DNA from 3 places in the Streptomyces sp. NPDC054786 genome. Region 3 is predicted to be linked to each of the others. Evidence: riboswitches for the same ligand, from Rfam matches in the RefSeq annotation. Region 3 holds a riboswitch; each other region holds the start of a gene.
What was found. A riboswitch is a leader RNA that binds a small molecule or an ion and turns the genes downstream of it on or off. The one in region 3 is predicted to bind cobalamin.
Positions count from the first base shown of each region.

Region 1: another riboswitch for cobalamin. It lies ahead of ACWGI6_RS25895 (cobalamin biosynthesis protein); the one in region 3 lies ahead of ACWGI6_RS06990 (HoxN/HupN/NixA family nickel/cobalt transporter).
Region 2: another riboswitch for cobalamin. It lies ahead of ACWGI6_RS12055 (ribonucleoside-diphosphate reductase subunit alpha); the one in region 3 lies ahead of ACWGI6_RS06990 (HoxN/HupN/NixA family nickel/cobalt transporter).

Region 1 covers NZ_JBSHAW010000032.1:59,811-69,998, forward strand. The annotation lists gene ACWGI6_RS25875 (cobyrinate a,c-diamide synthase) at 1-770, opposite strand, end outside; gene cobO (cob(I)yrinic acid a,c-diamide adenosyltransferase) at 787-1,383, opposite strand; gene ACWGI6_RS25885 (putative cobaltochelatase) at 1,383-3,512, opposite strand; gene ACWGI6_RS25890 (cobyric acid synthase) at 3,583-5,124, opposite strand; gene ACWGI6_RS25895 (cobalamin biosynthesis protein) at 5,135-6,196, opposite strand; cobalamin riboswitch at 6,329-6,479, opposite strand; gene ACWGI6_RS25900 (hypothetical protein) at 6,684-7,127, shown strand; gene ACWGI6_RS25905 (caspase family protein) at 7,133-9,766, shown strand; gene ACWGI6_RS25910 (extracellular solute-binding protein) at 9,763-10,188, shown strand, end outside.
Region 2 covers NZ_JBSHAW010000011.1:130,348-140,535, reverse strand. The annotation lists gene ACWGI6_RS12085 (carbohydrate ABC transporter permease) at 1-685, opposite strand, end outside; gene ACWGI6_RS12080 (carbohydrate ABC transporter permease) at 682-1,749, opposite strand; gene ACWGI6_RS12075 (extracellular solute-binding protein) at 1,855-3,123, opposite strand; gene ACWGI6_RS12070 (GntR family transcriptional regulator) at 3,365-4,126, shown strand; gene ACWGI6_RS12065 (DUF3311 domain-containing protein) at 4,354-4,614, shown strand; gene mctP (monocarboxylate uptake permease MctP) at 4,674-6,299, shown strand; cobalamin riboswitch at 6,538-6,689, shown strand; gene ACWGI6_RS12055 (ribonucleoside-diphosphate reductase subunit alpha) at 6,852-9,284, shown strand; gene ACWGI6_RS12050 (ribonucleotide-diphosphate reductase subunit beta) at 9,284-10,188, shown strand, end outside.
Region 3 covers NZ_JBSHAW010000006.1:21,538-31,725, forward strand. The annotation lists gene ACWGI6_RS06945 (FAD/NAD(P)-binding protein) at 1-1,135, shown strand, start outside; gene ACWGI6_RS06950 (DoxX family protein) at 1,215-1,679, shown strand; gene ACWGI6_RS06955 (DedA family protein) at 1,923-2,573, shown strand; partial or broken gene ACWGI6_RS06960 (GNAT family N-acetyltransferase) at 2,689-3,017, shown strand; gene ACWGI6_RS06965 (methyltransferase) at 3,208-4,401, shown strand; gene ACWGI6_RS06970 (nucleoside/nucleotide kinase family protein) at 4,598-5,254, shown strand; gene ACWGI6_RS06975 (hypothetical protein) at 5,211-5,636, opposite strand; gene ACWGI6_RS06980 (MarR family winged helix-turn-helix transcriptional regulator) at 5,761-6,381, shown strand; gene ACWGI6_RS06985 (alpha/beta fold hydrolase) at 6,378-7,226, shown strand; cobalamin riboswitch at 7,377-7,583, shown strand; gene ACWGI6_RS06990 (HoxN/HupN/NixA family nickel/cobalt transporter) at 7,582-8,769, shown strand; gene ACWGI6_RS06995 (VOC family protein) at 8,838-9,338, opposite strand; gene ACWGI6_RS07000 (DoxX family protein) at 9,500-10,051, opposite strand.

The sequences.
Region 1 (10,188 bases), on a different contig from region 3:
GCCCCGGCGGTGGTCCCCGCGGCCGGCGCCGCCTCCGCCGCCGGATCCCAGGGCGCGTCCGGCAGCTCGGGCACCGTACGCGCCAGCGCCAGCAGCGCCGGCAGATCGCAGCCCGCGCGGACCCGCGCGGCCAGCTCGCTCACCGACTCCACCGCCTCGGCCCGCCGTTCGGCGACCGGCACCAGCCCCAGATGACGCGACGGCGTACCGGCCCGCCCGTCACGGCGCAGCGCGCCCAGCACCGGCACCCCGGAGGAGTCCATCGCCTCGCGCAGCAGCTCCTCGTGACGGTCCGAGCCGACCTTGTTGAGGATCACCCCGGCGAGCCGTACCTCCGGGTCCCAGGAGGCGAAGCCGTGCACCAGCGCGGCCACCGACCGGGACTGCGAGGACGCGTCCACCACCAGCACCACCGGCGCCCGCAGCAGCTTGGCCACGTGCGCCGTCGAGGACAGTTCGCCCATCCCGGACGCCCCGTCGAACAGTCCCATCACGCCCTCGACGAGCGCGAGATCGGCGCCGGCCGCGCCGTGCAGGAACAGCGGCGCGATCCGGTCGGGCCCGCACAGATAGGCGTCCAGATTGCGGCCGGGACGGCCGGTGGCCAGCGAGTGATAGCCCGGATCGATGTAGTCGGGTCCCACCTTGTGCGGCGACACCACGAGCCCGGACTCGGCGAACGCCGCCATCAGTCCGGTGGCCACCGTCGTCTTCCCCGCGCCCGAGGACGGTGCGGCGATCACCAGCCGGGGGATCGAACCGCCGCTCATCCCGCGCTCACCGCCGTCACCATTCGATGCCCCGCTGGCCCTTCTGGCCCTCGTCCATCGGGTGCTTGACCTTGGTCATGTCCGTCACCAGATCGGCGAACTCCAGCAGCGGTTCGGGGGCGCCCCGCCCGGTGATGACGACATGCTGTGTACCGGGGCGGTCGCGCAGCGCCGACACCACCTCCTCGGTGTCGATCCAGCCCCACTTCAGCGGGTACGCGAACTCGTCCAGCACCAGCAGCTTGTACGTCTCCGCGGCCAGGTCCCGCTTGACCTGCTCCCAGCCCTCGCGCGCCGCGTCCTCACTGGAGGCGATGTCGCGCTGCACCCAGGACCAGCCCTCGCCCATCTTGTGCCAGGCGACGGTGCCGCCCTCGCCGGAGTCACCGAGCACCTTCAGCGCCCGCTCCTCGCCGACCTTCCACTTCGCGGACTTCACGAACTGGAACACCCCGACCGGCCAGCCCTGGTTCCAGGCGCGCAGCGCCAGCCCGAAGGCGGCGGTGGACTTGCCCTTGCCCTGGCCGGTGTGGACGAACACCAGCGGGCGGTTGCGGCGCTGGCGGGTGGTGAGCCCGTCGTTCGGTACGACGGACGGCTGTCCCTGCGGCATTACGCGGCCTTCCTGTTGCCTTGCACGGTCCGTACGAGCGCGGAGACGCTGTCCGCGCGCAGCTCGTCGAGGGTGATGGCGGTGCCCTGCAGCTCACGGGCCAGCTCGCCCGCGAGACCCAGCCGCACCGGACCCGCCTCGCAGTCCACGACCACCGAGGCGGTGCCCTCACCCGCCAGCAGCCGGGCCGCGCGGGTGGCCCGTACGACGGGCTCCGGGCCGCCGGTCGCCCGTCCGTCGGTGACGACCACCAGCAGCGGCCGCCGCGAGGCATCCCGCATCCGCTCCACCCGCAGCACCTCATGGGCCCTCAGCAGCCCCTCCGACAGCGGCGTACGGCCGCCCGTCGGCAGCTGCTCCAGCCGCGCCGCGCCCGCCTCGACCGAGGACGTCGGGGGCAGCGCCAGCTCGGCGCCGGTGCCACGGAAGGTGATCATGCCGATCTTGTCGCGCCGCTGATAGGCGTCCAGCAGCAGCGAGAGCACCGCGCCCTTGACCGCGCTCATCCGCTTCCGCGCCGCCATCGACCCGGACGCGTCCACGACGAACAGGACCAGATTGCCCTCCCGCCCCTCGCGTACCGCCTCGCGCAGATCGTCCCGGCGCACCACCAGACCCCGCCCGTGGCGGCCGCGCGCCCGCTGGTGCGGAGCCGCGGCCTGCACCGTCGCCGCCAGATGCAGCTTGCCCAGGGTGCCGTGCGGGCGCCGCGCCCCGGTCGTCCGGCCGTGTGCGGTCCGCGCCCGCGACCGGCGGCCGTCCGCGCCCTCGCCCAGGCCCGGCACATCCAGCCGCCGGGTACGGAACGGCTCGGTGGCGCCGACCGCGGCCTTCTCGCCGCCCGCGGCAGGGGTGCCCTCCTGGGCCTGCTCCGGGGCCGCGGGCTGTTCCCGGGGCTGCTCGGGGGCCTCGGGAGCCGGGGGCGCCTCCCCCTCCTGCTGGTGCGGGAGTTCGGGGCTCTGCGTCAGGGGCGGCTCCTGCGGCCCGCCGTCCGCGCCGTCCTGCGGTGGCTGTCCGCCGCCGTCCGGCCCGCCCCCGTCGGGGCCGCCGTCCGGCCCGTCCGGGTCCGGATCGTCCTCGCCGTCCGTGCCCTCGTCCGCCCCGCCGAACTCCTCCAGCGTCTGGTCGAGCTTGTCCTCGTCCAGGCCGGGCGCGTCGAAGGGATTACGGCGCCGGCGGTGCGGCAGCGCCAGCAGCGCCGCCTGACGTACGTCCTCCTCCAGGACAGCGGTCCGCCCCGCCCACGCGGCCAGCGCCGTGGCGGTGCGCGCCATCACGATGTCCGCGCGCATTCCGTCCACCTCGAACGCCGCGCAGGTCGCCGCGATCTGCCGCAGCGGCGCATCGCCCAGCGTCACGTCCGGCAGCAACTCCCGTGCCGCGGTGATGCGGTGGCGCAGCTCGTCCTCCTCGGCCGCCCAGCGTGCCGCGAAGCCGGCCGGGTCGGCGTCGTACGCCAGCCGGCGCCGGACCACCGCCACCCGCTGGTCGGGCTCGCGTGAGGCGGCGACCTCGACCGTGAGTCCGAAGCGGTCCAGCAGCTGCGGCCGCAGCTCGCCCTCCTCGGGGTTCATGGTGCCGACGAGCAGGAAGCGGGCCGCATGCCGCACGGACACGCCCTCGCGCTCCACGTACGAGGCGCCCATGGCGGCCGCGTCCAGCAGCAGGTCCACCAGGTGGTCGTGGAGGAGGTTGACCTCGTCGACGTAGAGGATGCCGCGGTGCGCATCCGCCAGCAGGCCCGGCTCGAAGGCCTTCACGCCCTCCGACAGCGCCCGCTCGATGTCCAGCGCGCCGACGAGCCGGTCCTCCGAGGCGCCGACGGGCAGTTCGACCATCCGCGTCGGGCGGTCCTCGACGGCACCCGCCTCGTGCGGCCCGTCCGGGCAGCCGGGGTCGGGCGCGTCCGGGGCACAGGCGAAGCGGCAGCCGCTGATCACGTCCACGTGCGGCATCAGCGCCGACAGCGCACGCACGGCGGTGCTCTTGGCGGTGCCCTTCTCCCCGCGGACCAGCACACCGCCCACTGCGGGGCTCACCGCGTTCAGCAGCAGCGCCAGCCGCAGATCGTCCATCCCGACCACCGCGGTGAAGGGGTACTGCTGGGTCGTGTTGTGAGCGGTTGTCATGCTGTGTCGTCCTCCACGTCGTCGGCCGGCCGGATCTTCTGCGTCTGTCGCGGTCCTCCACTGCGTACCCTCATGGCGCCCCCGGAGGCACGAACGGCAGCCCTTCCGGTACGCCCTCCTCGATCAGCCGCAGCAGGGCGCCGGTGTCCGCGTGCTCCTCGATCAGATCGCCCAGCCGGTCCAGCTGCTCCTCGCGCAGGGTGGCGAAGCTGGTGCCGGGGGCCGGTACGAAGGCCCGGCCCGCGTCCACCGCGACCCGCCGCAGGAAGGCCCGCCGGAAGCCGTCGCTCTCCAGCGAGCCGTGCCAGTGCGTGCCCCATACGGAGCCGGTTCGGCACCCGTCCAGGAACTCCTCGTCCCCGCCGGTCACTTCGGCGACCCCGTGGTGGATCTCGTAGCCCGCCACCGGCTCGCCCAGCGCCTCGCCGACCGGCCGCGCCAGGGTCTTCTCCGCCGCGAACCGCACGCGTACGGGCAGCAGCCCCAGCCCGTCGACCGCGCCCGCCTTCGACTCGACGTCGTCCTCGATGCGCTCGCCCAGCATCTGGAAGCCGCCGCAGATGCCCAGCACCGGGCGGCCCTCGGCGGCCCGCCGGGCGACCGCGTCCGCCAGCCCGCGCTCGCGCAGCCACTGCAGCGCCCGGACCGTGCCGCGGGTCCCCGGCAGCACCACCAGGTCCGCATCGGCCAGCTCCTCGGCCCGGTCCACGAACCGCACCACCACGCCCGGCTCCGCGGCGAGCGCGTCCACGTCCGTGAAGTTCGACATCAGCGGCACGGCGGCGACCGCCACCCGCAGCACCTGGGCGCCGTGCGGCGGCGCCACCACGCTCTCGCGCACCGCACCGCGCAGGGACACCCGCAGACCGTCCTCCTCGTCGATGCCCAGACCGTGCGAGAAGGGCAGTACGCCCAGCGTCTGCCGCCCGGTGAGACCGCGCAGCATCTCCAACCCCGGCTCCAGCAGCGTGACATCGCCCCGGAACTTGTTGACGAGATACCCCGCGACCAGCGCCTGGTCCTCCTTGGACAGCAGCGCGGTGGTGCCGAAGAAGGAGGCGAACACCCCGCCGCGGTCGATGTCGCCGACCACCACCACCGGGATCCGGGCGGCCCGCGCAAGGCCCATGTTCACGATGTCGGTCCGCCGCAGATTGATCTCGGCGGGGCTGCCGGCGCCCTCGCAGATCACCGCGTCGTGGGTACGCCGCAGCTCCTGGAGGCAGTCGGTGACCGTGCCGAGCAACTGCTCCTGGCGCCCCGCGTGGTAGCCCCGGGCGCTGAGCTCGCCCACCGGCTTCCCCAGCAGCACCACCTGGCTGCTGCGGTCGCTGCCGGGCTTGAGCAGTACGGGGTTCATCAGCGCGGTCGGCTCCACCCGCGCCGCGGCGGCCTGCATCGCCTGGGCCCGTCCGATCTCAGCGCCCTCGCGCGTGACGAACGAATTCAGCGACATGTTCTGCGCCTTGAACGGCGCCACCCGCACGCCCTGGCGGGCCAGCCAGCGGCAGATGCCCGCCGTCACCACGCTCTTGCCGGCGTCGGACGTCGTACCGGCCACCAACAGGCCACCGCCGACGGCTCCACCGGATGCCTTCAACCGCCCGTTCACCGGGTCCTCCTCATGCGCCGGGACCCCGGCTGTCGTGAGCCGTACGCGCCACCGCACGTGCGGCCCTGCGCGTCACTGCGCCTGCGGCCGGGCGGGTGGGGCGCAACAGGGCCCGCCGTAGCGCGCCGGCCGCCGGCCGCGCCGCCACCGTCGTCACCAGCGCCAGCACGCTCACCCGGCGCGAGAGCCGCACGGCCCGGTCGATGTCGGGCACCGCGACCGGCGGCGCCCCGTCGTTGAGCACCGGACGGTGTTCCACCCGCCCGCCGTACGCCAGCGTGCCGCCCAGCCGGACACCCAGCGCGCCCGCGAACGAGGCCTCCACGGGGCCCGCGTTGGGGCTCGGGTGCGCGCCGCCGTCCGCCCGCCAGGCCCGCAGCGCACCGCGCCGGTCGGGGCCCGCGAGCACGGTGAGCGCGGCGGTCAGCCGGGAGCCGGGCCAGCCGGCGAGGTCGTCGAGCCGGGCCGAGGCCCAGCCGAAGCGGCGGTGGCGCGGCGACTTGTGCCCCACCATCGCGTCCAGGGTGTTCACCGCCCGGAACGCCACCAGGCCGGGCACCCCGCCCAGCGCGCCCCAGACCAGGGCGCCCACCACGGCATCCGAGGTGTTCTCGGCGACCGACTCCACCACCGCGCGGGCCATCTGGGGCCCGTCCAGCGCCTGTGGATCGCGCCCGCACAGATGCGGCAGCCGCTCCCGCGCCACGTCCAGGTCGCCCGCCGTCAGCGCACCGCCGACGGCGCGGGCCTCGCGGCCGAGCGAGGTGCCGCCCAGCACGGCCCAGACCGTCGCCGCGGTCAGCGCGATCCGGGCTCCGCCGCGCAGCGGAGCCGGGGCGGCGGCCCGTACCGCGCGCTGCAGCAGCGCGGCACCGGCGGCGGCACCGCCCGCACACAGCACGGCGTGAGCCGCCCCGTATCCGCGGTGATCGCGCCACAGTCGGCGCTCGACGGCGCCCGCGGCCCGGCCGAAGGCGGCCACCGGATGGCCGCGCCGCGGGTCCGCCGCGATCAGGTCACCGAGGAAGCCGAGGGCCGCGCCGCACGCATATCCCGCGTGTTCGCCGCGCATCGGATCAGACCGCCGCCCTGGCGTGCCGAAGGGGCCCTGCGGCAGCGGGCAGTGGAGATCTCGAAGGGCGGCCGGGCATGGCGGTATGTCCTCACTCAGGGTCCGCGCCCTGGCTCGACGTGACGGCGACAAGAGTCTCCTGGCTCCCGGATCGGCGAGTCCTCCGGCCTTCCAGTCCCTGCGTACGTCATCGGACGTACGCGAGGCGGACCGTGGCCTTCGCTGGAGGAACGCTCCCCGGTGACAGTGGCGGGACCGCGCCGGATTCTCACCGGACTTCCTCATCTGTCGCCGAATGGCTCCGGCAGTCCACCACGCCCCGCGAATGCCCGTCAACTCACCCTTGACCTGCGACGCTGCCCTGTGGCACGCCCTGTGGTGCACGCCACAGCGTGGCAGTCGTGTCACAGACGGTTGCCTGCGCCCCTGATCTCACGTCACTATCTGGTGCACGGCGGCGATGGGGCCGCCGGAAGGGGGCCGGGGGATGACGCAGCGCGCTGACCGCCACGAGATCCGCATCAGGATCACGGGCACGAACAATCCTGAACAGGACATCGAGGACCTCAAGGCGTGGCTGGAGCGCGAGCCGTGGCTGGACCGGCGCCGGCACGACTGGGAGCTGCGGCCACGGCCGGCGGACGAGAGCGACGACGGCCCCCGCGACATGGCCCTCGGTGTCGACGATCTGATCCTGGTCATCGTCGGCGCCGTCGCCGCCGAAGTCACCAAAAGTCTCAGCATCGCCCTGCAGGAGTGGCTGCGACGGCGCCGGGAGGAACGCGACACCGGCGAACGGCCCGCCGTCGCGGTCGGGGGCGGCGACGGGGACCTGCACGCGCTCGGCGACGCGGGGCCGGGCGCCGTGGCCCCCGAACGCCCCGATCCCGGCAGCCCGGCGGACGAGAGCGGCAGCACCGCAGGGGACTGAGCCGGATGTCCGAATACGACGCACGGGGCAAGGTCAACCGGGCGCTGCTGATCTGTGTCGACGACTACCGCACGCTGCGCCCGCTGCCCGCGGTGAAGGACAACGCCCGGAAACTGGAGCAGGCCCTGCTCGCCCCCGGCACCGATCTGTTCACCAAGGGCGAGGTCATCACCTGCCGGCCCCAGGAGCCCTGGGAGGTGGAACAGGCGCTGGACGCGGTCACCCAGGAGGCGCGCGGCCTGCTGCTGGTGTACTTCTCCGGCCACGGCCGGGTGGGCCGCGACGGCGGCAATCTGCAACTCATGGTCGGCGCCTCGGAACGGCGCCACAAGACCGTCTCCTGGCAGGACACGGTGCTGTCCTATGTGGACAACGCGCGGGCCGACCGGATCGTGGTCGTCCTGGAGTGCTGTTACGCCGGCAACGCGAGCGAAGCCTTCTACGCCTGCCGCAAACCCACCTCGCTGCTGATGGCCGCGCAGCCCAACCGCCGTATCTTCAGCGGCGAGGAACCCACCGGAGGCAGCGTCTTCAACCGTGCCCTGGTGCAGATCCTGGAACGGGGCATCCCCGGCAAGCGGTTCGTCACCTTCGAAGACCTCGTCCGGGAACTGCGCGAACAACTGGCCGGTGAGCTGACCCCGATGGGCGACGTCTGGGAGCCGCGCTCGGCGAAGCAGAACACCGTCGACGACGTCGTCCTGTCCTTCGCCACCCCCGAGACCCGCCCCCCGACCCCGCTGCGGATCCGCTTACGCCGCTGGCTGAAGTCGTACTTCCGGCACTGGTTCAGATTTCTGCTGATCCTGGCGATCATCTTCGTACCGGCCACCACGGGCGTCGTCCTGCTCAATCTCCCGAACGGCGAAGCGCCCTGCCCGCCCGCCCTCGAACTGCGGCTGCTCACCGCCCCCGAGGCCGAACCCGCGCTGCGCCAGGCGGCCTTCGACTACGAGATGTCCGAGGCCAACACCCGGCCCCTCAGCGGCGAGGGCGACCTCCCCGACGGCTGCCGGCGCGCCCAGATCACCGTCTACTCCGCCGCCAAGGACCAGGTCGACCAGGGCTTCGCGGCCGCCGACCGCTGGCAGGGCGAGGCCCGCGGCACCGGCAAGGACCGTCCGGGCGACCAGGGCATCGACCCACTCCACCGGCCCGGACCACAGCCCGACATCTGGATCCCGGAATCCACCGCCGACTACTACGAGGCCCGCCGCGGTATGCCCGCCACGGGATCCCCGGCGACCCTGCACTACTCCGCCCCGGTCGCCTACACCCCCCTGGTCGTCGGCATCCCGGCGCGCCGTCGGCTGGACGACGTCGAACCGGCCGCCGCCACCTGGCAGGAGCTGCTCACCGGAACCGACAGCACCCACCACGACCTCAAACTCCTGCGGCCGAGCCCCGTGCTGTCCGGCACCGGTCTGCTGCACACCATCGGCCTCTACCTCGCCCACGACGGCTCGGGCACCGCCGCGCCGGGCGCGCCCGACCTCACCCTGGCCCGGCACGCCGAGGAGCGGCTCTCCGCCCCGGGCAGCCAGTACGCGGGCAGCACCGAACTGCTGTGCTCGCTGCGCCCCGACACGGACGCCGCCGGCTCCGTCGACCGTACGAAGTCCGCGCCCCTGGTGTCGGAGAAGTCCCTCGCCGACTACAACCTCGGCCGCGCCATCGGCAGTTGCCCGGCCCTGGACTCCCCGCTCCCGCTGCGCAACCGGTACGTCGCCTACTACCCGGAGAACGTCCCCGCGCTCGACCACCCCCTGGTCCGCGTCGACTGGCACGGCGCCACGGACGCCACCCCACGGCAGGCCGCCGTGGCGCGCTTTGCGCAGTGGCTGCGTGCCCCGGACGGCGGCGGGCGCACCCTGACCGCGCAGGGCTACCGCGGGGTGCCGGACGGCGGCCCGGGGCGGGACTCACCCCTGCTCGACAGCCACGCGGACGTCAGTCCGCTCGCCTCCACGGTCCCCTTCACCGCCGCCCCGGACCAGGTGTCCCGGGTCCTGGACGGCTACGACAAGGCACAGCGCTCCAGCCAGGTGCTGATCCTCATGGACACCTCCACCTCCATGGCCGAGAGCGGCAAGCTCCCGGTCGCCCTGAGCGCGGCCGCCCGCGCCATGGAGCTGGCCGGCGCACGGCATACCTACGGCCTGTGGACCTTCCCGGACCGCGCACACCCCCAGGACCGTGCCGCGGTACGTGAACTCGTCCCGCTAGGCAGCGCCGACCCCGCCCCGGGCAAGGCCGCGCTGGGCCGGATCGCGGGCAGCCCGAACGGCGAACTGGTCGACCACGGTGCCGCCATGGAGGAGGCACTGACCCGTGCCGTGCGGAAGATGAAGACCTCCTCGGCCACCAACAAGGCCATCGTGCTCATCCTCGATCAGGACGACGGCGCGGGTCCCGGGCGGGCGGCGAGCGTGGAACGCACCCTGAGCGCACTGGTCAAGGAGGGACCCCATGTGCCCATCCTGGCGCTGGTGATGGGCAAATCGGGGTGTGACACCTTCGCCCTCCAGCAACTGGCCGGCGCCTCCCGGGGCCAGTGCGTGCCCAGCGGCCCGCAGGCCGTCGACACGCTGGCCGGGCGGATCGCCTCCATCGGCACGGCCACGAAGGGGGACCGATGACCGCCCCGCGCCCCAGGGCGGCCGCCGCGCTGGTCTGTCTGGCCCTGCTGCCGGCGGTGGGCAGCTGTACGCCGCAGGAGCAGACCCTCCCGGAGCGGGGCGCGATCGTCCTTGCCACCGGCAGCGACCTCAGCAGCTCCGGCATCCGCCAGGATCTGATCCACGCCTGGGAGAAGGAGCACGGCCGCACGGTCCGGATCGTCAGACTCCCGGACACCGCCGACGGCCAGCGCAGCCAGCTGCTGGCGGCGGGCCAGTCCGGCAACGGCGGCTATGACGTGCTCAACCTCGATGTCGCCTGGACCGCGGAGTTCGCCGAGGCGGGCGTGATCCGTCCCTGGGCCACCCGTCTGGACGGCGACTTCCTCGACAGCGTGGCCAAGACGGTGGAGTACGACGGCAAGGTGTGGGGGGTGCCCTTC
Region 2 (10,188 bases), on a different contig from region 3:
GCAGGGTGCCCATGGCCGGTTCCTTGTTGAGGACCAGCACGAGCGGGAATTCGTTCCAGGCGGTGATGAAGCCGAAGAGCGAGGTGGCCATCAGACCCGGCGCCAGCAGCGGGAAGACCACCTTGAGGAACGCCTGCCGGCGCGAGCAGCCGTCGACCATCGCGGACTCCTCCAGCTCCTTGGGCACCGCGGCGACATAGCCACGGAGCGTCAGCAGGGTGAAGGGCAGCACCATCAGCATGTAGAAGCAGGTGAGCGGCACCAGGCTGTTGAGCAGATCCGCGTCCCGGACGATCAGGTAGATGGAGATCACCATGACCTCCCAGGGCGCCATCTGGGCGATCATGAAGGTCAGCAGGATGCCCCTGCGGCCCTTGAAGCGCATACGGGACAGGGCGAAGGCCCCACAGAGCGCGATCACCAGCGAGAGGCCCACGGCGAGCACGGTCACCACGACCGAGTTCCCGGCCAGGGTCCAGAAGTGGGGGGCGCTCACCGCCGTCGCGAAGTGCTCGAAGGTGCCGTGGAAGGGGAACCACACGGGGTCTTCGGTGATGATGTCCCGGGTCGGCTTGAAGGCCGTACTGAACATCCAGTAGACGGGGAAGACGAAGCCGAGGGCGAGCACGATCGCCGTGGCGTTGGGCCAGATGCGGCCGGCCGTCGCAGAAGCAGTGCGCTTCACCGCTCGTTCTCCTCTTGCTGTTCCTGCCTGAGCGTCAGTCTCAGGTAGTACGCGGTCATCGCCAGCAGCACCACGATCGTCAGCAGGGAGATCGCGGCGCCCATGCCGAAGTGGAGGTTGCCGACGCCCTCGGTGAAGGCGTAGATCGGCAGTGTCTCGGTGAGCCGGTCGGGGCCGCCCTCGTTGATCGCGAAGATCTGCGGGAACGCCTTGAAGACCCAGATGATCTCCAGGAACGTCGTGGCGAGGAAGAACGGCTTGAGGAAGGGGAAGGTGACCGACGTGAAGACCTGCCAGGTGCCGGCGCCGTCCATCCGGGCCGCTTCGTAGAGCTCCCTGGGGATGGTCGTGGTGGCGGCGTAGAGGTTGAGGGCCACGAAGGGCAGCGACTGCCAGACGATGAGTACGGTGATGACGAAGAACGTCGACAGCTGGGTGCCGACCCAGTCGTAGTGGGCCATGGCGTGCCAGCCGGCCTTGTCCAGCAGCCAGTTGACGACGCCGTAGCGGGAGTCGAAGAGCCACTGGAAGACGGTGGTGGCGGCGATCACCGGCATGGCCCAGGCCAGCACCAGCGCGAGGGACAGCGTGAGGCGCATCTTCTTGCCGAGCCGGGCCAGCAGCAGTCCGATCAGCACGCCGAGGACCATGATCAGGACGACATTGACCGCGGTGAAGACGAGGGTGCGGAGGGTGACCCGCCAGAACTGCTCGCTGCCCAGGATCTCTTGGTAGTTGCCGGTCCCACGCCAGTCGGTGAGGTGCTGGATCAGCTCCTTCATATTGAGGTTCTGGAAGGAGAGCAGCAGGTTGCGGACCATGGGCCAGCCCAGGAGGACCGCGGTCGCGAGCAGGGCGGGCAGCAACAGGAGATACGGGGCGCGGCGGGTGGGGGCAAGAGGAGCGCGGCGGGTGGGGGCAAGAAGAGCGCGGCGGGTGGGAGGGTGAGCAGTGCGGCGGGCGGGGGCAGGGGCGGCGCCCCCGCCGCCCCTTGTGGGCGGGGCGCCCCCCTTGCCGGTCTGCGGCGCGGGCTTGTCCACACCGTCGTCGAGCTGCACTGCCATGGGCCCCTGCTCCCCCTTGTTGCCGTGAAACCTCGGTGCACCTGCTGCCACACGCATCACGCACCTACGGGGCCGGGGACGGCCGGCCCCGTAGGCGGCCGGCGGTTACTGCTTGGCGAGCCGCGCGTTGATCTCGGATTCGATGTCCTTGGCGGCATCGGCCGGGGACTTACCGCCCAGAACGGCCGTCATATAGCTCTTGATCGGGTTCGGTACGTTCTCCACCGCGGCCCACTGGGGAATCAGCGGAGTGGTGCCGCCGGACTTCTCCGCCGCGGGCGCAGCGGCCGCCGCGGCCGGGTTCTCCTGTGCGGCACCGGCCAGGTCGGCGGACTTCGGAGTCCAGCCGACCTCCTTGACCATCTGTCCGTCGTTCTGCTTCGACAGGGCAATCTTCAGGAATTCCTTGGCGAGTTCCTGGTTCTTGCCCATACCGGCGACGGCGAAGTTGGAGCCGCCGAGGAATACGCCCTCGGGCTTGGCCGCGGTCTCACCGGGGATGGTGAAGAAGCCGATGTCGTTCTTGATTTCCGGGTTGGCCTTGATCGCGGTGGCGGCCTCGTAGCCCATGGCGATAACGGCACCGGTCCTGCCCTTTGCGAAGACCTCGGCCTGCTGCGGAGTGGCCTCGTCCTTGTTCTTGGGGGCGGTGCTGAAGGCCTGGTACTGCTTGTAGATGTCCATGGCCTTGGAGACCTTGGGGTCGCCGAGGTTGGAGACCCACTTGCCGCCCTGCTTCTTGACCAGGTCGGCGCCGGTGCCGATGGTCAGGCCGTCGAAGAAGTACCAGTTCTGGCCGGGGAGATACAGCGGCTCGGCGCCGGTCTTCTTCTTGATGGTGTCAAAGGCTTTGAAGAGCTCATTGCGCGTCTTGGGGGTGCCCTTGAGACCGGCCCGGCCCCAGATCTTCTTGTTGTACATCACCACGCGGTTTCCGGCGTACCACGGCAGTGCGTACTGCTTTCCGTCCACGAGCGAGGCCTTGTTGAAGGCGTCGTTCCAGTCGGATCCGATCTCCTGCTTCAGATCGCCGAGATCGGCCAGGGCACCCGCCTTGGCATAGGCGGCGGTCTGGGTGTTGCCGATTTCGACGACGTCCGGCGGGGTGTCCTCGGAAAGGGCGGTGCTCAGCTTCTGCTGAATGCCGTTCCACTGCTGGACCTTGAACTCGACGGTGGCGCCGGTCTTCTTCTTGAACTGCGCGGAGACCTGTTTGGTCCACTGCGCCGGATTCGAACCACTCATCACCCAAACGGTCAGCTTCTGGCCCTTGAAGCCATCCGCGCCCGCCTTGTTGCCGTCGCTGGACCCACAGGCAGCGACACTCACCAGCATTCCCGCGACCGCCGTCGCTGCTATGAGCCCACGCTTCATTGCGCTCTCCCCCAATGGCCGGGTGTGGTCTTTAATGGTTTAGACCAGTGCCCGCAGCTTGGCCTAGACCTTTTGGGGTGTCAAGGGTGTATAAGAGTCGCTGTCAGGTCCGTTACCGGACCGACATCTGGCGAGCCGGGACCTGCAAGGGAGCGCGGGAAACCCACCCGTGCCACGATGTGAGCCGCTACGTACGGAGGAGCCGGTGACGGCAGCACCACAGGAGTCGGAGAGGCGGGGCATGGAGACGGACGGGGGCAACGGTGCCGGCAGCGGGGGCGGCACGCGCACCGCGCGGGTACCCAAGTACTACCGCCTCAAGCGGCACTTGCTGGAGATCACCGAGACCCTGCCGCCCGGCACCCCCGTCCCGCCCGAGCGCACCCTCGCCGCGGAGTTCGACACCTCGCGCACGACGGTGCGTCAGGCCCTGCAGGAGCTGGTCGTCGAGGGCCGATTGGAACGCATCCAGGGCAAGGGCACCTTTGTCGCCAAGCCCAAGGTGTCCCAGGCACTGCAACTGACGTCCTATACGGAGGACATGCGGGCCCAGGGGCTGGAGCCCACCTCCCAGCTGCTGGACATCGGCTATGTCACCGCCGACGACCGGCTCGCGGGCCTGCTCGACATCACCACCGGCGGCCGGGTGCTGCGCATCGAACGGCTGCGACTGGCCAGCGGCGAGCCGATGGCCATCGAGATCACCCATCTGTCGGCGAAGCGCTTTCCCGCGCTCCGCCGCAACCTCGTCAAATACGCCTCCCTCTACACCGCGCTGGCCGAGGTCTACGACGTCCGCCTGGCGGAGGCCGAGGAGACCATCGAGACCTCGCTCGCCACCCCGCGCGAGGCCGGTCTGCTGGGCACGGACGTCGGCCTGCCGATGCTGATGCTCTCCCGGCACTCGCTCGACGCACAGGGGCAGCCGGTGGAGTGGGTGCGCTCGGTCTACCGGGGCGACCGCTACAAGTTCGTCGCCAGACTGCGCCGCCCCACGGACTGACCCGTCACCCCGGGGGCCGCCCCGGGGTACGGCACACCCCTCGACGCCCCCGCTTCCGTCACCGCCCGCCCCAAACCGGGATGAACCAGGCAATTGACCGCGCAGCGGGGGTGCCTCCGGGTGGATTCTTCATACCGATATGCGGACAGCTAGTGACGCGCGCCACGCCCCTGCCATAGATTTCCAGCCGATTACACAGGCAGCAGCCAGGGGACGGAGCCGCGGTCATGACACAGTCAGTCGAATCACCGGATCGCAGACAGGTGGTCACACCCACGCGGGTGATCGCCGGAGTCTGCCTGATCGCTCCGTTCGTGGCGATGCTGTGGGTGAGCTCGTACGCCAGGATCGAGCCGAAGCTCATCGGGATCCCGTTCTTCTACTGGTACCAGATGACGTGGGTGCTGATCTCGACCGTGCTCACGGTGGTCGCGTACAAGCTGGTGCAGCGTGAGCAGCGCGCCCGCAAGGGCGGTGTGGCCCGGTGACTCTCACCACGACAGCGGCGAGCACCTCCGAGGCTCTCGCCGCCTCCTCGACCAAGGGCATCAACGGCGTGGCCCTCGCCGTCTTCATCTTCTTCTTCCTCGCCGTGACGGTCATGGGGTTCCTGGCCGCCCGCTGGCGCAAGGCCGACCAGTCCGCCAGCCTCGACGAATGGGGGCTGGGCGGCCGCAGCTTCGGCACCTGGGTGACATGGTTCCTGCTGGGCGGTGACCTCTACACCGCGTACACCTTCGTGGCCGTCCCGGCGGCGATCTACGCGGCGGGAGCGGCCGGCTTCTTCGCCGTGCCGTACACGATCCTGGTGTACCCCCTCATCTTCACCTTCCTCCCCCGCCTCTGGTCGGTCTCGCACAAGCACGGCTACGTCACCACCTCCGACTTCGTGCGCGGCCGCTTCGACTCCAAGGGCCTGTCGCTGGCCGTGGCGCTCACCGGCATCCTCGCCACGATGCCGTACATCGCGCTCCAACTGGTCGGCATCCAGGCCGTCCTGGACGTGATGGGCATCGGCGGCGGCGAGCACACCAACTGGTTCGTCAAGGACCTGCCGCTGCTGATCGCCTTCGCCGTGCTGGCCGCGTACACCTACTCCTCGGGTCTGCGGGCACCGGCGCTGATCGCGTTCGTCAAGGACGGGCTGATCTACCTCGTCATCGCCGTCGCGATCATCTACATCCCGATCAAGCTGGGCGGCTTCGACGCGATCTTCGACACGGCCGGCAAGGCGCTCGCCCAGCCCGGCCCGGTCGCCGGCAAACCGCGTGGCGAGCTGATCAGCGGCCCCAACGCCCAATGGGGGTATGCGACCTTGGCGCTCGGCTCGGCGCTGGCGCTCTTCATGTACCCGCACTCGATCACCGCGACGCTGTCCTCGCGCAGCCGCAATGTGATCCGCCGCAACACCACCATCCTGCCGCTGTACTCCCTCATGCTGGGCCTGCTGGCGCTGCTCGGCTTCATGGCCATCAAGGCCGGCACGGACATCCAGGGCAACCCGCAGCTGGCCATCCCGCAGCTCTTCGAGGACATGTTCCCGAGTTGGTTCTCCGGCGTGGCGTTCGCCGCGATCGGCATCGGCGCGCTGGTGCCCGCGGCCATCATGTCCATCGCCGCGGCCAACCTCTTCACCCGCAACGTCTACAAGGACTTCCTCAAGCAGGACGCCACTCCCGAGCAGGAGCACAAGGTCGCCAAGCTGGTCTCGCTGCTGGTGAAGGTCGGCGCGCTGGTCTTCGTCCTCACCATGGACAAGACGATCGCGATCAACTTCCAGCTGCTGGGCGGCATCTGGATCCTGCAGACGATGCCGTCCCTGGTCGGCGGCCTGTTCACCCGCTGGTTCCACCGCTGGGCACTGCTGGGCGGCTGGGCGGTCGGCATGCTCTACGGCACGCTCGCGGCATATGGCGTCGCCAGTCCGACCCAGGCCCACTTCGGCGGCTCCAGCAAGGAGATCCCGGGCATCGGTGAAATCGGCTACATCGGCCTGACCGCCTTCGTCCTGAACGTCGTGGTGACGGTCGTCCTGACCATCGTCCTCAAGGCCGTCAACGCCCCCGAGGGCACCGACGCAACCAGCCCCGCCGACTACGCGGCAGACGCCGGCGACGAGGGCGTCGCCGCCGAACTGCCCCCCGCCACGGCAGGCGCACCGGCCGGCCACTGAACCACCGGCCCGCACACGGCTACGGGCCGCCACGTCCCCCGGGGCGCGGCGGCCCGTAGCCGTTTCCTGCCCCGGGGCGCGGCCCGTGACGGGCCGGCGAGCGCGGTCATGGAGCCCTCCGCTGCTGCCGCCGGACGGGACGAATTGCGTGCCGCAGGCCAGGGGGAGGCCACTGACAGGCACTGTGTGATCACTCACGACACACTAGATGTGGTGGTGCAAGTGAAGAGGCGCCACCACATGTATGCTCGACCTCGCTGTCGCCGCAGGGGAATCCGGTGGGAATCCGGAACTGTCCCGCAACGGTGTTGGAGCGGGCTCGGCCGGCCGGACAACGGCCCTGGCACGCGCCCGTGAAGTCCGAAGACCTGCCGACGGTACGCCCGCACCGCCATGGGTGCGGACGTCGATACGTCCGGGCCCCGAGGGTTGGGCCGGTGGACGCCGCGCGGTGTGCCCGCGCACCCCTGACCTTCACGGGGTGCCGCATGCCCGCGTGCGCCCGTCGCGTCCCTCTCCTCCTGGCCCCCGCCGAGTGAGGGAGAGCACCACGTGACCATCGCGTCAACGGAGCCCGCGTCAGACGCCGAGGTCGTGCCGCCCGCGGTGGCCACGCCTGCCGGTCCCGCCGACGGCGGACCGGGCGAGGACGGTCCGGGCGTCGCCCTGTTGCGCACCCTGACCGAGCTGACCGCGGACCTGACCGCGACCGACCCCGGCAAGGTGGCCGCCGCCGCGCTGCGCGGCCGGCACGCGGGCTCCGACGAGGCCGAACTGCGGTCGCTGGCCACGGACGCCGCCGCCGGTCTGATCGGTGACGAGCCGCAGTACTCCAAGCTCGCCGCGCGCCTGCTCACCCTTGCCATCGCGGAGGAGGCGGCCGGACAGGGGGCGGTCGCCTTCTCCGCCTCCGTCGAAACCGGCCACCGCGAGGGCCTGATCGCCGAGGAGACCGCGGAGCTCGTACGGACCCACACGGCCCGTCTGGACGCGCTGGTCGACAAGGCGCTGGCCGACGGTGCCGATGACCGGTTCGGCTACTTCGGACTGCGCACCCTGCACTCGCGCTACCTTCTGCGCCACCCCACCACCCGTCAGGTCATCGAGACCCCCCAGCACTTCCTGCTGCGGGTGGCCTGCGGCCTCGCCGAGGACCACAGCGAGCGCGCGCTGGACGAGGTCGCCGAGCTCTACCGCCTCACCAGCTCGCTGTCCTACCTCCCCTCCTCCCCCACCCTCTTCAACTCCGGTACCCGCCACCCGCAGATGTCGTCCTGCTATCTGCTGGACTCGCCGCTGGACGAGCTGGACTCGATCTACGACCGCTACCACCAGGTCGCGCGGCTCTCGAAGCACGCGGGCGGCATCGGCCTCTCCTACTCCCGCATCCGCGCCCGCGGTTCGCTGATCCGCGGCACCAACGGGCACTCCAACGGCATCGTGCCGTTCCTGCGCACCCTGGACGCCTCGGTCGCGGCCGTGAACCAGGGCGGCCGGCGCAAGGGCGCCGCCTGTGTCTACCTGGAGACCTGGCACGCCGACATCGAGGAGTTCCTGGAGCTGCGCGACAACACCGGTGAGGAGGCCCGCCGTACGCACAACCTGAACATCGCCCACTGGATCCCGGACGAGTTCATGCGCCGTGTGGAGGCGGACGCCGACTGGTCGCTGTTCTCGCCCTCGGACGCCCCGGAGCTGGTGGACCTGTGGGGCGACGCGTTCGACGCCGCCTACCGCAAGGCCGAGGCCGAGGGCCGGGCGCTCAAGCAGATCCCGGCCCGGGTGCTGTACTCCCGCATGATGCGCACCCTGGCGCAGACCGGCAACGGCTGGATGACGTTCAAGGACGCCGCCAACCGCACCGCCAACCAGACCGCCGAGCCCGGCAAGGTCGTGCACTCCTCCAACCTGTGCACCGAGATCCTGGAGGTGACGAACGACGGGGAGACCGCGGTCTGCAACCTGGGATCGGTGAACCTCGCGGCCCACCTGGGTGCCAACGGTGAGATGGACTGGGAGCGGCTGGACGCCACGGTCCGCACCGCCGTCACCTTCCTCGACCGTGTGGTGGACATCAACTTCTACCCGACCGAGCAGGCCGGGACCTCCAACTCCCGCTGGCGCCCGGTGGGTCTGGGCCTGATGGGCCTGCAGGACGTGTTCTTCCGGCTGCGGCTGCCCTTCGACTCGCCGGAGGCGCGGGAGCTGTCGACCCGGATCTCCGAGCGCATCATGCTCGCCGCGTACGAGGCGTCCGCCGACCTCGCCGAGCGGCACGGCCCGCACCCGGCGTGGTCCGCGACCCGCACCGCCCGTGGTGTGCTGCACCCGGACCACTACCCGAACGCCGAGCCCGGCTGGGCCGACCGCTGGGCGGCGCTGCGCTCCCGTATCGCCGTGACCGGCATGCGCAACTCCCTGCTGCTGGCGATCGCGCCGACCGCGACCATCGCCTCGATCGCGGGCGTGTACGAGTGCATCGAGCCGCAGGTCTCCAACCTCTTCAAGCGCGAGACGCTCTCCGGCGAGTTCCTCCAGGTCAACGCCTATCTGATCGAGGAGCTCAAGGCGCTGGGGCTGTGGGACGCACGGACCCGGGACGCACTGCGCGAGGCCAGCGGCTCGGTGCAGGACGTCAGCTGGATCCCGGCGGAGATCCGTGCGCTGTACCGCACGGCCTGGGAGATCCCGCAGCGCGCCCTGATCGACATGGCCGCGGCCCGTACGCCCTACCTCGACCAGAGCCAGTCGCTGAACCTCTTCATGGCGTCGCCGACCATCGGCAAGCTCAGCTCGATGTACGCCTACGCCTGGAAGCGCGGCATCAAGACGACGTACTACCTGCGCTCCCGCCCGGCGACCCGGATCGCGCAGTCCGCGCGCGGCGGCGCCGCCACCACCGCCCCCGTACCGCAGCAGGCCACCGACCCCGAGGCGGTCGCCTGCTCCCTGGAAAACCCCGAGTCCTGCGAGGCCTGCCAGTAATGACCACCGAGACCAACGCCGCGGCCGCGCACACCGCCACCACCGGCACCAAGAACCTCCTGGACCCGGGCTTCGAGCTGACGCTGCGCCCGATGCGGTACCCGGACTTCTACGACCGCTACCGCGACGCGATCAAGAACACCTGGACCGTGGAGGAGGTCGACCTCCACTCCGACGTCGCCGACCTCGCCAAGCTCTCGCCGGGCGAGCAGCACATGATCGGCCGGCTGGTCGCGTTCTTCGCGACCGGTGACTCGATCGTCTCCAACAACCTGGTGCTGACGCTCTACAAGCACATCAACTCCCCCGAGGCGCGGCTGTACTTGAGCCGTCAGCTCTTCGAGGAGGCCGTGCACGTCCAGTTCTATCTGACGCTGCTGGACACCTATCTCCCCAACCCGGACGACCGCGCCGCCGCCTTCGCGGCCGTGGAGAACATCCCGTCCATCCGGGAGAAGGCCGAGTTCTGCTTCAAGTGGATGGACTCGGTCGAGAGCATCGACCGCCTGGAGTCCAGGGCGGACCGGCGCCGCTTCCTGCTGAACCTGATCTGCTTCGCCGCCTGCATCGAGGGGCTGTTCTTCTACGGCGCCTTCGCCTACGTGTACTGGTTCCGCTCGCGGGGCCTGCTGCACGGGCTGGCCACCGGCACCAACTGGGTCTTCCGCGACGAGTCCATGCACATGGAGTTCGCGTTCTCGGTGGTGGACACCGTCCGCCAGGAGGAGCCCGACCTCTTCGACGACAAGCTGGAGCAGCAGGTCACCGAGATGCTCAAGGAGGCCGTCGAGGCGGAGCTGCAGTTCGGCCGCGATCTGTGCGGTGACGGCCTGCCGGGCATGAACACCGACTCGATGCGCGAGTACCTCCAGTGCGTCGCCGACCAGCGACTGCAGCGGCTCGG
Region 3 (10,188 bases):
CTTCCGCAAGCGCGCGGACTCCGGCGATCTGCCCGACTTCCTGAGGGAGGTCTGGCCCCTGGTGGCCAAGGAGGTGGAGGTGGTCTATTACGAGGCGCTGCTGATGCGGCGCGGTGCGGGCGATGAGCCGCGCCACCGCTTCCGGGAGCGCTTCCTGGACAGCGCGCACCGCGGCCCCGAAGAGGCCGCCGCCCTGGACGCCTTCGGGATCGCGTCGGCCGAACGCTGGGACTGGGACCGGATCGCCCGGCCGCACACGGAGCGGTCGTTCGCCGGCCGCGCCGCCTTCCGGGAGTGGCTGCTGGGGCATCTGCGCCAGGACGTCACACACGCCCGGCAGGACAATGTGTCCGGCCCGCTCAAGGCGGCCCTCGACGTGCTGCGGGATCTGCGCAACGAGCTGCGGCAGATCGTCGACCACGGCGGGCTGGCCGGCGCCTCCCGCCGCAGCCACCTGGACCGCTGGTACACCCCGCTCAACGCCTTTTTGTCCATCGGGCCGCCGCGGCGCCGGATCGAGGAGATGACCGCGCTGATCGAGGCGGGGGTGCTGGAGGTGGTCGGGCCCCGAATGACGGTCCGGCTCGGCGCCGCCGACGGCCGCGGGCCCGGATTCACGGCGCATTCACCGGACGTTCCGGGCTCGGAGGTGACGGCGACCGCGCTGATCGAGGCGCGGCTGCCGGAGCCGGATCTGCGGCGCACCGCGGACCCGCTGCTGGCCCGGCTGCTGGCCGACGGCGGCTGCCGGCCGCACACCGCGGACGGCTACGAAACGGGCGGGCTCGATGTGTCGCCGAGCCCGTACCACCTCGTCGAGGCCGATGGCGGGCGCCATCCGCGGCGCTTCGCGGTCGGGGTGCCGACGGAGGGCGTGCACTGGGTGACGGCGGCGGGGGCGCGTCCCGGGGTGGGGTCGGTCACCTTGGCGGACACGGATGCCGTGGCACGGGCGGCGCTGCGGGCCGCGATGGCGGGGAGGGCGGCGGCTGCGGGTACCGGCGCGGAAGTGGGCGCCGCCCCGGTGGCCGACACCGACGCGGGCCCGGCGGCGGGTGGGGGTGCGGATCCGGCCACGGTCCCGGTGGCAGGCCCGGCCGCTTCTGGCCAAAGGTCCCATTTGGCCAGAGGTTGAACTTGCAAGCACTGCTTAGGTTTCCCTAACCTCTGTCTCCGACGGTTACCTCGTCCCCAGAAACCGTAGGAGCCCCCACATGTCCGCACCGCTGACCGCACTCATACAGAGATCGACCCCGCACGTGCACGCGCTCTTCCGCGTCGTCGTCGGGCTGCTCTTCGCCTGCCACGGAGCGTCCTCGCTCTTCGGTGTCCTCGGTGGCGCCATGGGTCAGGGCGGCACCGTCCCCGCCGGCGCCTGGCCGGGCTGGTACGCCGCCGTGATCCAGCTGGCCGGCGGGCTCCTCGTGCTGCTCGGCCTGGGCACCCGCCCCGCGGCGTTCATCAGCTCCGGCTCCATGGCGTACGCGTACTTCTCCGCGCATCAGGGCTCGGCGCTGTGGCCGATACAGAACGGCGGCGAGGCGTCCGCGATGTTCTGCTGGGCCTTCCTGCTGATCTTCTTCATCGGCCCCGGCTCGTGGGCACTCGACCGGATCTTCTTCGGCGAGGGTGAGCGGGAGCAGGCTCCGACCGCTCACCAGGAGCCTTCCGCCGCCTGACGCACCGCCCCCGGCGACGGCCGGCACGCTCCCGGCCTCGCCCCCGCACGGCCCGTACGGCACCTCCGCCGTGCGGGCCGTGCGGCCGCTGCGGCACTCCCGGTGGCCTGCGGCAGCCCCGCTGTACCGCACCTTCCACCCCCGGCGCCCGCCCGCGGAGCCCAGGCGTACGCTGTATGGCTGTAGGGCCGCCCCTGCCGCACCGAGCGACGTCGCGGCGGGGTTCGGACCGGGAGTGGGACGTTGCTGGAAAACCTGGGGGCCCTCAGTGGCACCCCTTGGGTGTATGTGATCGTCAGTCTCTCGATCGTTCTCGATGTGTTCGTGCCGATCCTGCCCAGCGGAGTCCTGGTGATCGCCGCGGCCACCACGGCCGCCGGCACCGGCACCGCGGCGGATGCGGCCGGCGTCGATGTCACCTCTTCCGTCCACACCGGTGCCCACCTGGCCGAGATGCTCTCCCTGATGCTGTGCGCGGCCACCGCCTCGGTGCTCGGCGACATGGTCGCCTACCGGCTCGCCTGGCGCGGCGGCGACCGCTTCGACCGCGCCATCGGCCGCTCCCGCCGTCTGACGGCGGCACAGAAGCGACTGGGCGCGGCGCTCAAGCGGGGCGGCGGCGGCATCGTCGTCCTGGCCCGTTTCGCGCCCGCCGGACGCTCCGTGGTCAGCCTGGGCGCCGGCGTCGCGCACCGTACGGTCCGCGAGTTCCTCCCCTGGTCCGCGCTGGCCGGTCTCGCCTGGGCCACCTACAGCGTCAGCCTCGGCTACTTCGGCGGGCACTGGCTCGGCACGTCGTGGGTGGGTACCGCGCTCTCCGTGATCGCCCTCTTCGCCGCCGGATCGGCCGCCGCCTTCCTGATGCGCCGCCCGGACGGCCGGACCGCGCACTGACGGCGGGGACGAAAGCCCGCTGACCCGCCCTCCGGCGGGAGCGGAAAAACCTTGGCCGGTTGTCAGCCCCCGGTTGTCAGCCCCCGGTGCGACGATGAAGCGCATGAGGGGGACCCATGCGCTGCTGACGCGCTGTCATGTCGGCGGCGCCCCCGCCGTGGCGCTCGCCCCGTGCGCGGTGCTGCCGGGTATCAGAAGTGCGGTGCGGGCGGCGCGGTCATCAGGGCGCTCCTGGAGGCGGCGCGGGAAGCCGGCGAGCGGACCGCGATCGTGCTCGGCCATCCGCCGTACTACCCACGCTTCGGATTCGCACCGGCCGCCACCCGGTTCGGCATCCTCCCGCCACAGCCCTGGCCGGACAAGGCCTTCATGGCACTGTCCCTGGACGGCTCCCGGCCCCCGCGCGGCACGGTGCGCCACCCCGCGGCGTTCGGCATCGCCTGACCCCGGCTCCGCCCCGCGGCTTCGGCCCCGCGCTGCCGACGGCCGGGACCGGGTGCGTCCCAATACGGAGTAAAGTCGAGCGTCAACACCCCGCCCACCGTCTCCTGCGAGCGCATCGCCGCTCCCCCGGCGCCGCACCACAGCGGCGCCCATGGGACGGGCCCGAACCACACACGCGAGGCACATTTCGGTGAACCAACCGCCGGTCGTCGAATGGACCGAGGCCGACGAGCCCCGTTCCGCCCGTTGGCACTCCGAGAACGGTGCCCCGCCACCGCGCCGCATCGTCATCGCGGACGACCGGACGAAGGCCGACGACGCCTACAAATTCGCCTGCGAGGGCACCGCGCTGCTGTGGCGCGGCGACTTCCACAACGCCCGCCAGCTGCTGACGGCGCTGGCCCGCCGCATCGACCGCCGCCCCCGCAAGGCACCGCCCGCCGATGTCACCCAGGCGTTCCATGTGCACCGCGCCGCGCAGAATCACCGGGCCCGCATCCTGGGCATGCTGCTGGTCCCGCTCGATGCGACCCTGGCCGTCCCGCTGCACCGCGCCCCCGATGTCCGTGAGGCCTGCAGCCGGGCGTACGGCCCCGGCCGGCCGGCCGACGGGGAAGCCGCAGGCGCCGAGGGTTCCGGCCCGACCGCCTCGCTCGTCTCGCTGCGCGAACTCCTCGCGCTCATCGGCGCCAACGAATGGCGCAAGAAGGGCGTCGAGATCCCGGCGCTCGGCGGCGACCGCATCCATCCGCACTACGGCGTCTTCTCCCCGGCCCGCGGCGAGTACGTCGACCTGGTGGCCGAGGCTCCGCTGCCGGACGAGGACCTGGCGTTCGACATCGGCACCGGCACCGGCGTACTGGCCTCGGTGCTCGCCCGGCGCGGCGTCCGCAGGGTCGTGGCCACCGACCAGGACCCGCGCGCGCTGGCCTGTGCCCGTGAGAACACCGAACGACTGGGCGTCGCCGGACAGGTGGAAGTGATCGAGGCCGATCTGTTCCCGGCCGGCCGCGCGCCACTGATCGTCTGCAACCCGCCGTGGGTGCCCGCAAAGCCGACCTCGCCCGTGGAGTACGCGGTCTATGACCCGGGCAACCGGATGCTGTACGGCTTCCTGAGCGGCCTCGCGGACCATCTCACGCCGAACGGCGAGGGCTGGCTGATCCTCTCCGACCTGGCGGAACACCTCGGCCTGCGCGCGCATGCCGAGCTTCTCGACGCCTTCGCCAAGGCGGGCCTCACGATCCTGGGCCGACTCGACATCACCCCGCGCCACCCACGTGCCCGCGACACCTCCGACCCGCTCCACGTGGCCCGCGCGGCCGAGGTCACCTCCCTGTGGCGCCTGGGCACCGCGGACCGGGGCACGTCCGGCCCCCGCTAGGACCTTCCCGCCGCTCCGCACCGACCGGCCCCCAGGCGCCGTGGCCCTCGGGGCCGTACCTCGGGGCCGTGCCACCGGCACCACGGCCGAGCCGACCGGCCCGCCCCGCCCCGGCCCGCCTCCTGCGCCCCCGTACCCGGCCGCCGACCGCGGGCATCCCGCAGGCGCCCCGCCCGTCAGGCACGATGGACGCACCATGGATCCCCGGCATCTCCTCTCCCGCGCCCGTCGGCTCGCCGCCTCCGCGGCACCCGGCCGACGGCGGCTGCTCGGCATCACCGGCCCGCCCGGAGCCGGCAAGTCCACCCTCGCCGCCCACCTCGTGGCGGAGCTGGCCGGACAGGCGGCGCTCGTCCCGATGGACGGCTTCCATCTCGCCGAGGCGGAGTTGCACCGTCTGGGCCGTACGGACCGCAAGGGCGCGCCGGACACCTTCGACCCGGCCGGATACGCGGCACTGCTGGCGCGTCTGCGCTCCCCGGAGCCGGATACCGCCGTCTACGCCCCGGCCTTCGACCGCCGGATCGAGGAGCCGGTGGCCGGCAGCATCGCCGTGGCGCCCCACATTCCCCTCATCGTCACCGAGGGCAACTACCTCCTCCTCGACTCCGCCCCGTGGTCGCGGGTCCGGGCGCTGCTCGACGAGGTCTGGTACGTGGAGCTGGACACCCCGGAACGGATCCGCCGGCTGGTCGACCGGCATGAGCGGTTCGGGCGTCCGCGCGCCGACGCCGAGCGGTTCGTGCACACCTCGGACGAGGCCAACGCCCGTGTCGTGGCGGCCACTCGTGACCGCGCCGACCTCGTCATCAGCTTCGCACCCGAAGAGGCCCCGCCTCCACCGAGCGCATAACCCCGCTCCCCCGCCCGCGCCGGCCGGCGAACAGTCCGGCCACCGACAGCGCGCCCCACCCGACGGACACCGCCACCGCCTTCAGCCTCCGGTCGCGGCCCGGCAGCGTCGCACCGAGCAGCACGGCGTCCCCTAAGTCCGCCGCAATCCGCACATACGCGGCGGCACGCAGCGCCGGGCCTTCCGGCGCCAGCGTCATCGCCAGTCCGCTCACCGCATCCCGCCAGGCCAGCGGACGCAGTGCGGTCCGGGTCGCCGGCGCGGTCCGCCCTTCGCCGTCCACCAGTCCCGAGGGCCGCGCCAGCAGATCGGGCAGCGCCGCCACCGCCACCCCGTACACGGCCGTGGCCGCCCCGACCGCACGCAACAGACCGACCTTCATCCGCCGTCCACCTTTCTCGTCCCACTCCACCGGCCGCACGAGCCCCGTCGCGCCGGCCGCCTCCTCAACTCCTTTCCGCGGCAGCGCTCTTCCCAAACGACATCACCGATGTCATCATGACATCATGAGTGTCATTGAGGGGTGTGCCGGAGAGACCGAAGTCGCCGGTGACGGCGAACCGACGACCACCGACGACCTGCTGTACGGCGTCATCCGACGCCTGTGGCCGCTGCATCGCACGGTCGTCCGCGCGGTAGAGCGCGAGCTGGCGGGCACCGGCATGACCGCCGGCGAACACGCACTGCTGGACGCGCTGCGCACCGAAGGCCCGCGCACCGTCCCGCAGTTGGCGCGCGGGATGGGGCTCGACCGGCAGCCGGTGCAGCGCTGGGTGAACCACGCCGTGGAGCTGGGCCTGGTCGCGACCGCCCCGAATCCCGCACACCGCCGCTCGTCCCTGATCCGGCTCACCGCCGAAGGCACGGAAGCGATACGCGGCGTCCAGGAGTGCGAGGCGGCGGAGCTCAGGCAGCGGCTGGCCGACCTGTCCGCCGAGGACGTCCGTACCGCGCTGCGTGTACTGGACCGGCTCGGCGAGGAGTTCCGCCACCTGGCGAACGGCTCACACATGACACCGGAGGAAAGCGGCAGTCACGGCAGTTACGGCAGCGGCGGCAATAGCGACGACAATGGCATCACGCCCAGTTCATCGCATCCGGCACACAAAGGACGGCCCGCAAGATGACCCGACGAATCACCGCCTGGTCCGAGATCGACAACGGGCTCGTGCCGATCGACGACGGTGAGCTGTTCTACGAGACGGCCGGCTCGGGCCCCGCGGTGGTGCTGCTCCACGGCGGCATGCTCGACCAGCACATGTGGGACGAGCAGTTCGCCTGGCTGGTGAACTCCGGCCTGCGCGCGATCCGTTACGACTTCCGCGGCCACGGCCTGTCCTCCACCGTGGCCGGGGACTACGCCAACCACGACGACCTGTGTGCCCTGCTCGACGCGCTCGATGTCCCCGGCGCCGTCCTCGTCGGCCTCTCCCATGGTGCGCGGGTCGCACTCGACACCGCCATAGCCCGCCCGGAGCGGGTGACGGCCCTCGCGCTGGCCTCCCCCGGCATCAGTGGCCGCGCCTTCACCGACCCCTTCCTCCTGGAGCACATCAAGGCGCAGGTGGCGGCGATCGGCACACCGGACGGCGCGGAACGGTATGTCGAGCACTTCCTGCGGATGTGGGTGGACGGACCGCATCGCGAACCGTCCGCGGTGCACCCGGGATTCCGCGAGCGGATGCGCGCCTCGGCCGAGGCCAATGTGGAGGTGCATGCCGAGGGCGTGGGTGCCGGTATGCCCCTTGAGGTCGGCGCCGCGGACCGCCTGGCCGAGATCCGGGTGCCGACGGTCGTGTTCGACGGCGACCTCGACAGCAGTGACATCTCCGCCAATGCCCATGCGATAGCGCTGACCGTTCCCGGCGCCCGAAGAGTCCGGATACCGGGGGCGGCCCATATGGTCAATCTGGAGAACACCGCGCTCTTCGACCGCGAACTCCACACCTTCCTCTCATCCCTGGACCACTGACCCACCGCGGACCACGGCCCCTGGGACCACCGGCTCCGAGGGCGGCCGAGGTGGCAACGACCGCCCCGTGGAACGGCCGGCCGCGTCCGGCGAGTACTCCCTCCCGGGCCACGGGCAAGCCCCGTGCACCTCACCCCTCCCTGGTGGCAGTTAGAGTGACCGGGCCGTGGTGTTCGGGAAGCCGGTGACGGACCTTGTGGTCCCAGACCGGAGCGGCCCTCGCCACTGTGATCGGGGAGTTTCCGCCCCTTCCGCAGGCGCACGGCGCGCCTGCGGCGCCACTGGCCGCGGCCGGGAAGGCGGGGGCGGGCGCGCGCACCCGTAAGCCAGGAGACCGGCCACGGCATCTCACGAACTGATCCACGAGGTGCTGGAGCGTAACCGCCGGATGGTCCTGTCCACCGATACCCGTCCCACCCCTGCCTCCGCCGCCTTCCGCTGGCGCCGGCAGGACACCGTCCGCACCGCGGGCCTGATGGCCGTCATAGCCGGTCTGCACCTCATCGCCTTCGGCGTGCTCTTCCTCCTCGTGGTGCCCCATCACTACGCGGTGGGCAGCCAGGTCTTCGGGGTGGGGCTCGGTATCACCGCGTACACCCTCGGTATGCGGCACGCCTTCGACGCCGACCACATCGCCGCGATCGACAACACCACCCGCAAGCTGATGGCCGACGGCAAGCGGCCCGTCTCGGTCGGCTTCTGGTTCGCCCTCGGCCACTCCAGCGTGGTCGTCGCGATGGCGGCCCTGGTGGCGGGCGGCGCCCAGCTCGCGGGCACCCTGCTCAACGACGAGTCCCGTACGCACCAGATCCTGGGCACGGTCGGCACCACGATCTCGGGGACCTTTCTCTACCTCATCGCCGCCCTCAACCTGATCGCGCTGGCGGGGATCTGGCGGGTCTTCCGCGGTATGCGCAACGGCCACTACGACGAGGCCGAGCTGGAGCAGCGCCTCGATGCACGCGGCTTCATGAACCGCTTCCTGGGACGGTTCACCCGCTCGATCTCCCGCCCCGGCCAGATGTTCCCGCTCGGCTTCGTCTTCGGGCTCGGCTTCGACACCGCGACCGAAGTGACCCTGATGGTGATGGCCGGCAGCGGCGCCGCGGCCGGCCTGCCCTGGTACGCCGTGCTGTGCCTGCCGCTGCTCTTCGCCGCCGGGATGAGCCTGTTCGACACCCTCGACGGCACCTTCATGAACTTCGCCTACCAGTGGGCGTTCTCCAACCCGGTGCGCAAGGTCTACTACAACCTCACCATCACCGGCCTGTCGATCGCCGTCGCCTTCTTCATCGGCACGATCGAGCTGGTGACCGTGCTGCACGAGAAGCTCGCCCTCAACGACCCGCTGACCGGCTGGATTTCCGGCCTCGACCTCGGCAACGCGGGCTTCCTCATCGTCGGCCTGTTCGTGGTGGTGTGGGCCGCGGCGCTGGCGTACTGGCGACTGGCCGGCGTCGAAAAGCGCTGGGCGGAGCGGGCGGAGCGAACGACGTCGGCGCAGCGGGCGGGGGCGGCGGAGCAGGCCGCGCCGGGCTCCTGAGGCGCGTCAGCCGCACCCGCCCCGTACGCCCCCGGCGCCCGTATCGGCGCCGGGCCACAGCCGCCCTTTCATGTGGCCGAACCGGCCGCCGAACCCGTCACCAGATCCGGCCCCCAGCGCTCCAGCGCCGCCGCCAGATCGAGTGGCAGCAGCCGCTCCGGCTGGTCCGAACCCGGCCAGTCCTCCCGCGGGACCCGCCACATCACCTCGAACTCATTGCCGTCCGGGTCCTTGGCGTACAGCGACTTGGCGACGAGGTGATCACTCGACCCCACCAGCGCGCCCCGCTCGACGAGCTGCGCATGGGCCGCGACCAGCTCACCGAGCGTGCCGATTTCCCAGGCCAGGTGGTAGAGCCCGACCCGCCCGGCCTCGGGCCCCGGCGCATCCGGCCCCACCGCGAACAGCGCCAGATCATGATCATTGAGTGAGCCGGGAGCGCTGAGGAACGCGGCCCTTCCCGGAACCTCGATCCCCACCGCGAGCCCGAGGGCCTCGGTGTAGAAGGCGACCGACCGCGCCACATCACGGACGTAGAGCACCGCGTGGTTCAGACGTCGTACGGACATGCAGCCTGCTCTCCGATCTCCTGCCACGACACCGCCGGGGCCGTGCCCTCCCCCACTCCTGATCTACCCCGCCCGCCCCGACGCTGCCCGGATTCCGCCGGCCTGGATCCGGCCGTTTTCGGCCCGGGTGCCCGAAGTGCGGGGAGCGGCTCACTTCCGGGTCACTTCCGGACCAGCAGAACCGCGCCCGCCAGCACCACACTCAGCACCAGCGCGGCCACCCCGTGGACCGGCCGGTGTGCGCGCAGGCCCGGCAGGAGACGGTCGATGGCGTAGCGGCCGGGCCCGGTCAGCGCCAGGGCCGCGGCACCCGCGGTCAGCAGCAGCTCGTACTCGACGCCCTTGGGCGCGAAGAAGCCGCCGCCCCACTTCACGGCAAGGGCATTGATCATCGTGCCGACGACCGCCGCACCGGCGAGCGGCGTGAGCAGCCCGACCACCAGCCCGAGCCCGCCGAGCGTCTCGCTCAGACCGGCGACGACGGCCATCGTCCTGCCCGACGGATAGCCACTCATCGTGAAGAACTGCCCGGTCCCGTCCAGCCCCGGACCGCCGAACCAGCCGAACAGCTTCTGGGCACCGTGGGCCGCCATGGTCAGCCCGAGCGCGATCCGCAGCAGGAGCAGCCCCGTGTCGTAGCCGTGCGAGGAGGGGGCGGGGCGCGTCGAGGCGCCGATGCGGGAGGACTCGAGAGTGCTGAGGGGGGACGTCATGAGAGTGCTCTTTCGCATGTCGGGGACGGCCCGCGAGGCACCGCCGGAAGAACTACTTGAAACTTCAAGTCACCGTCCCGACGATACACAGCACCCCCACGGCGGACAACAGGTCCCGGCACACGGACCGACGCCCG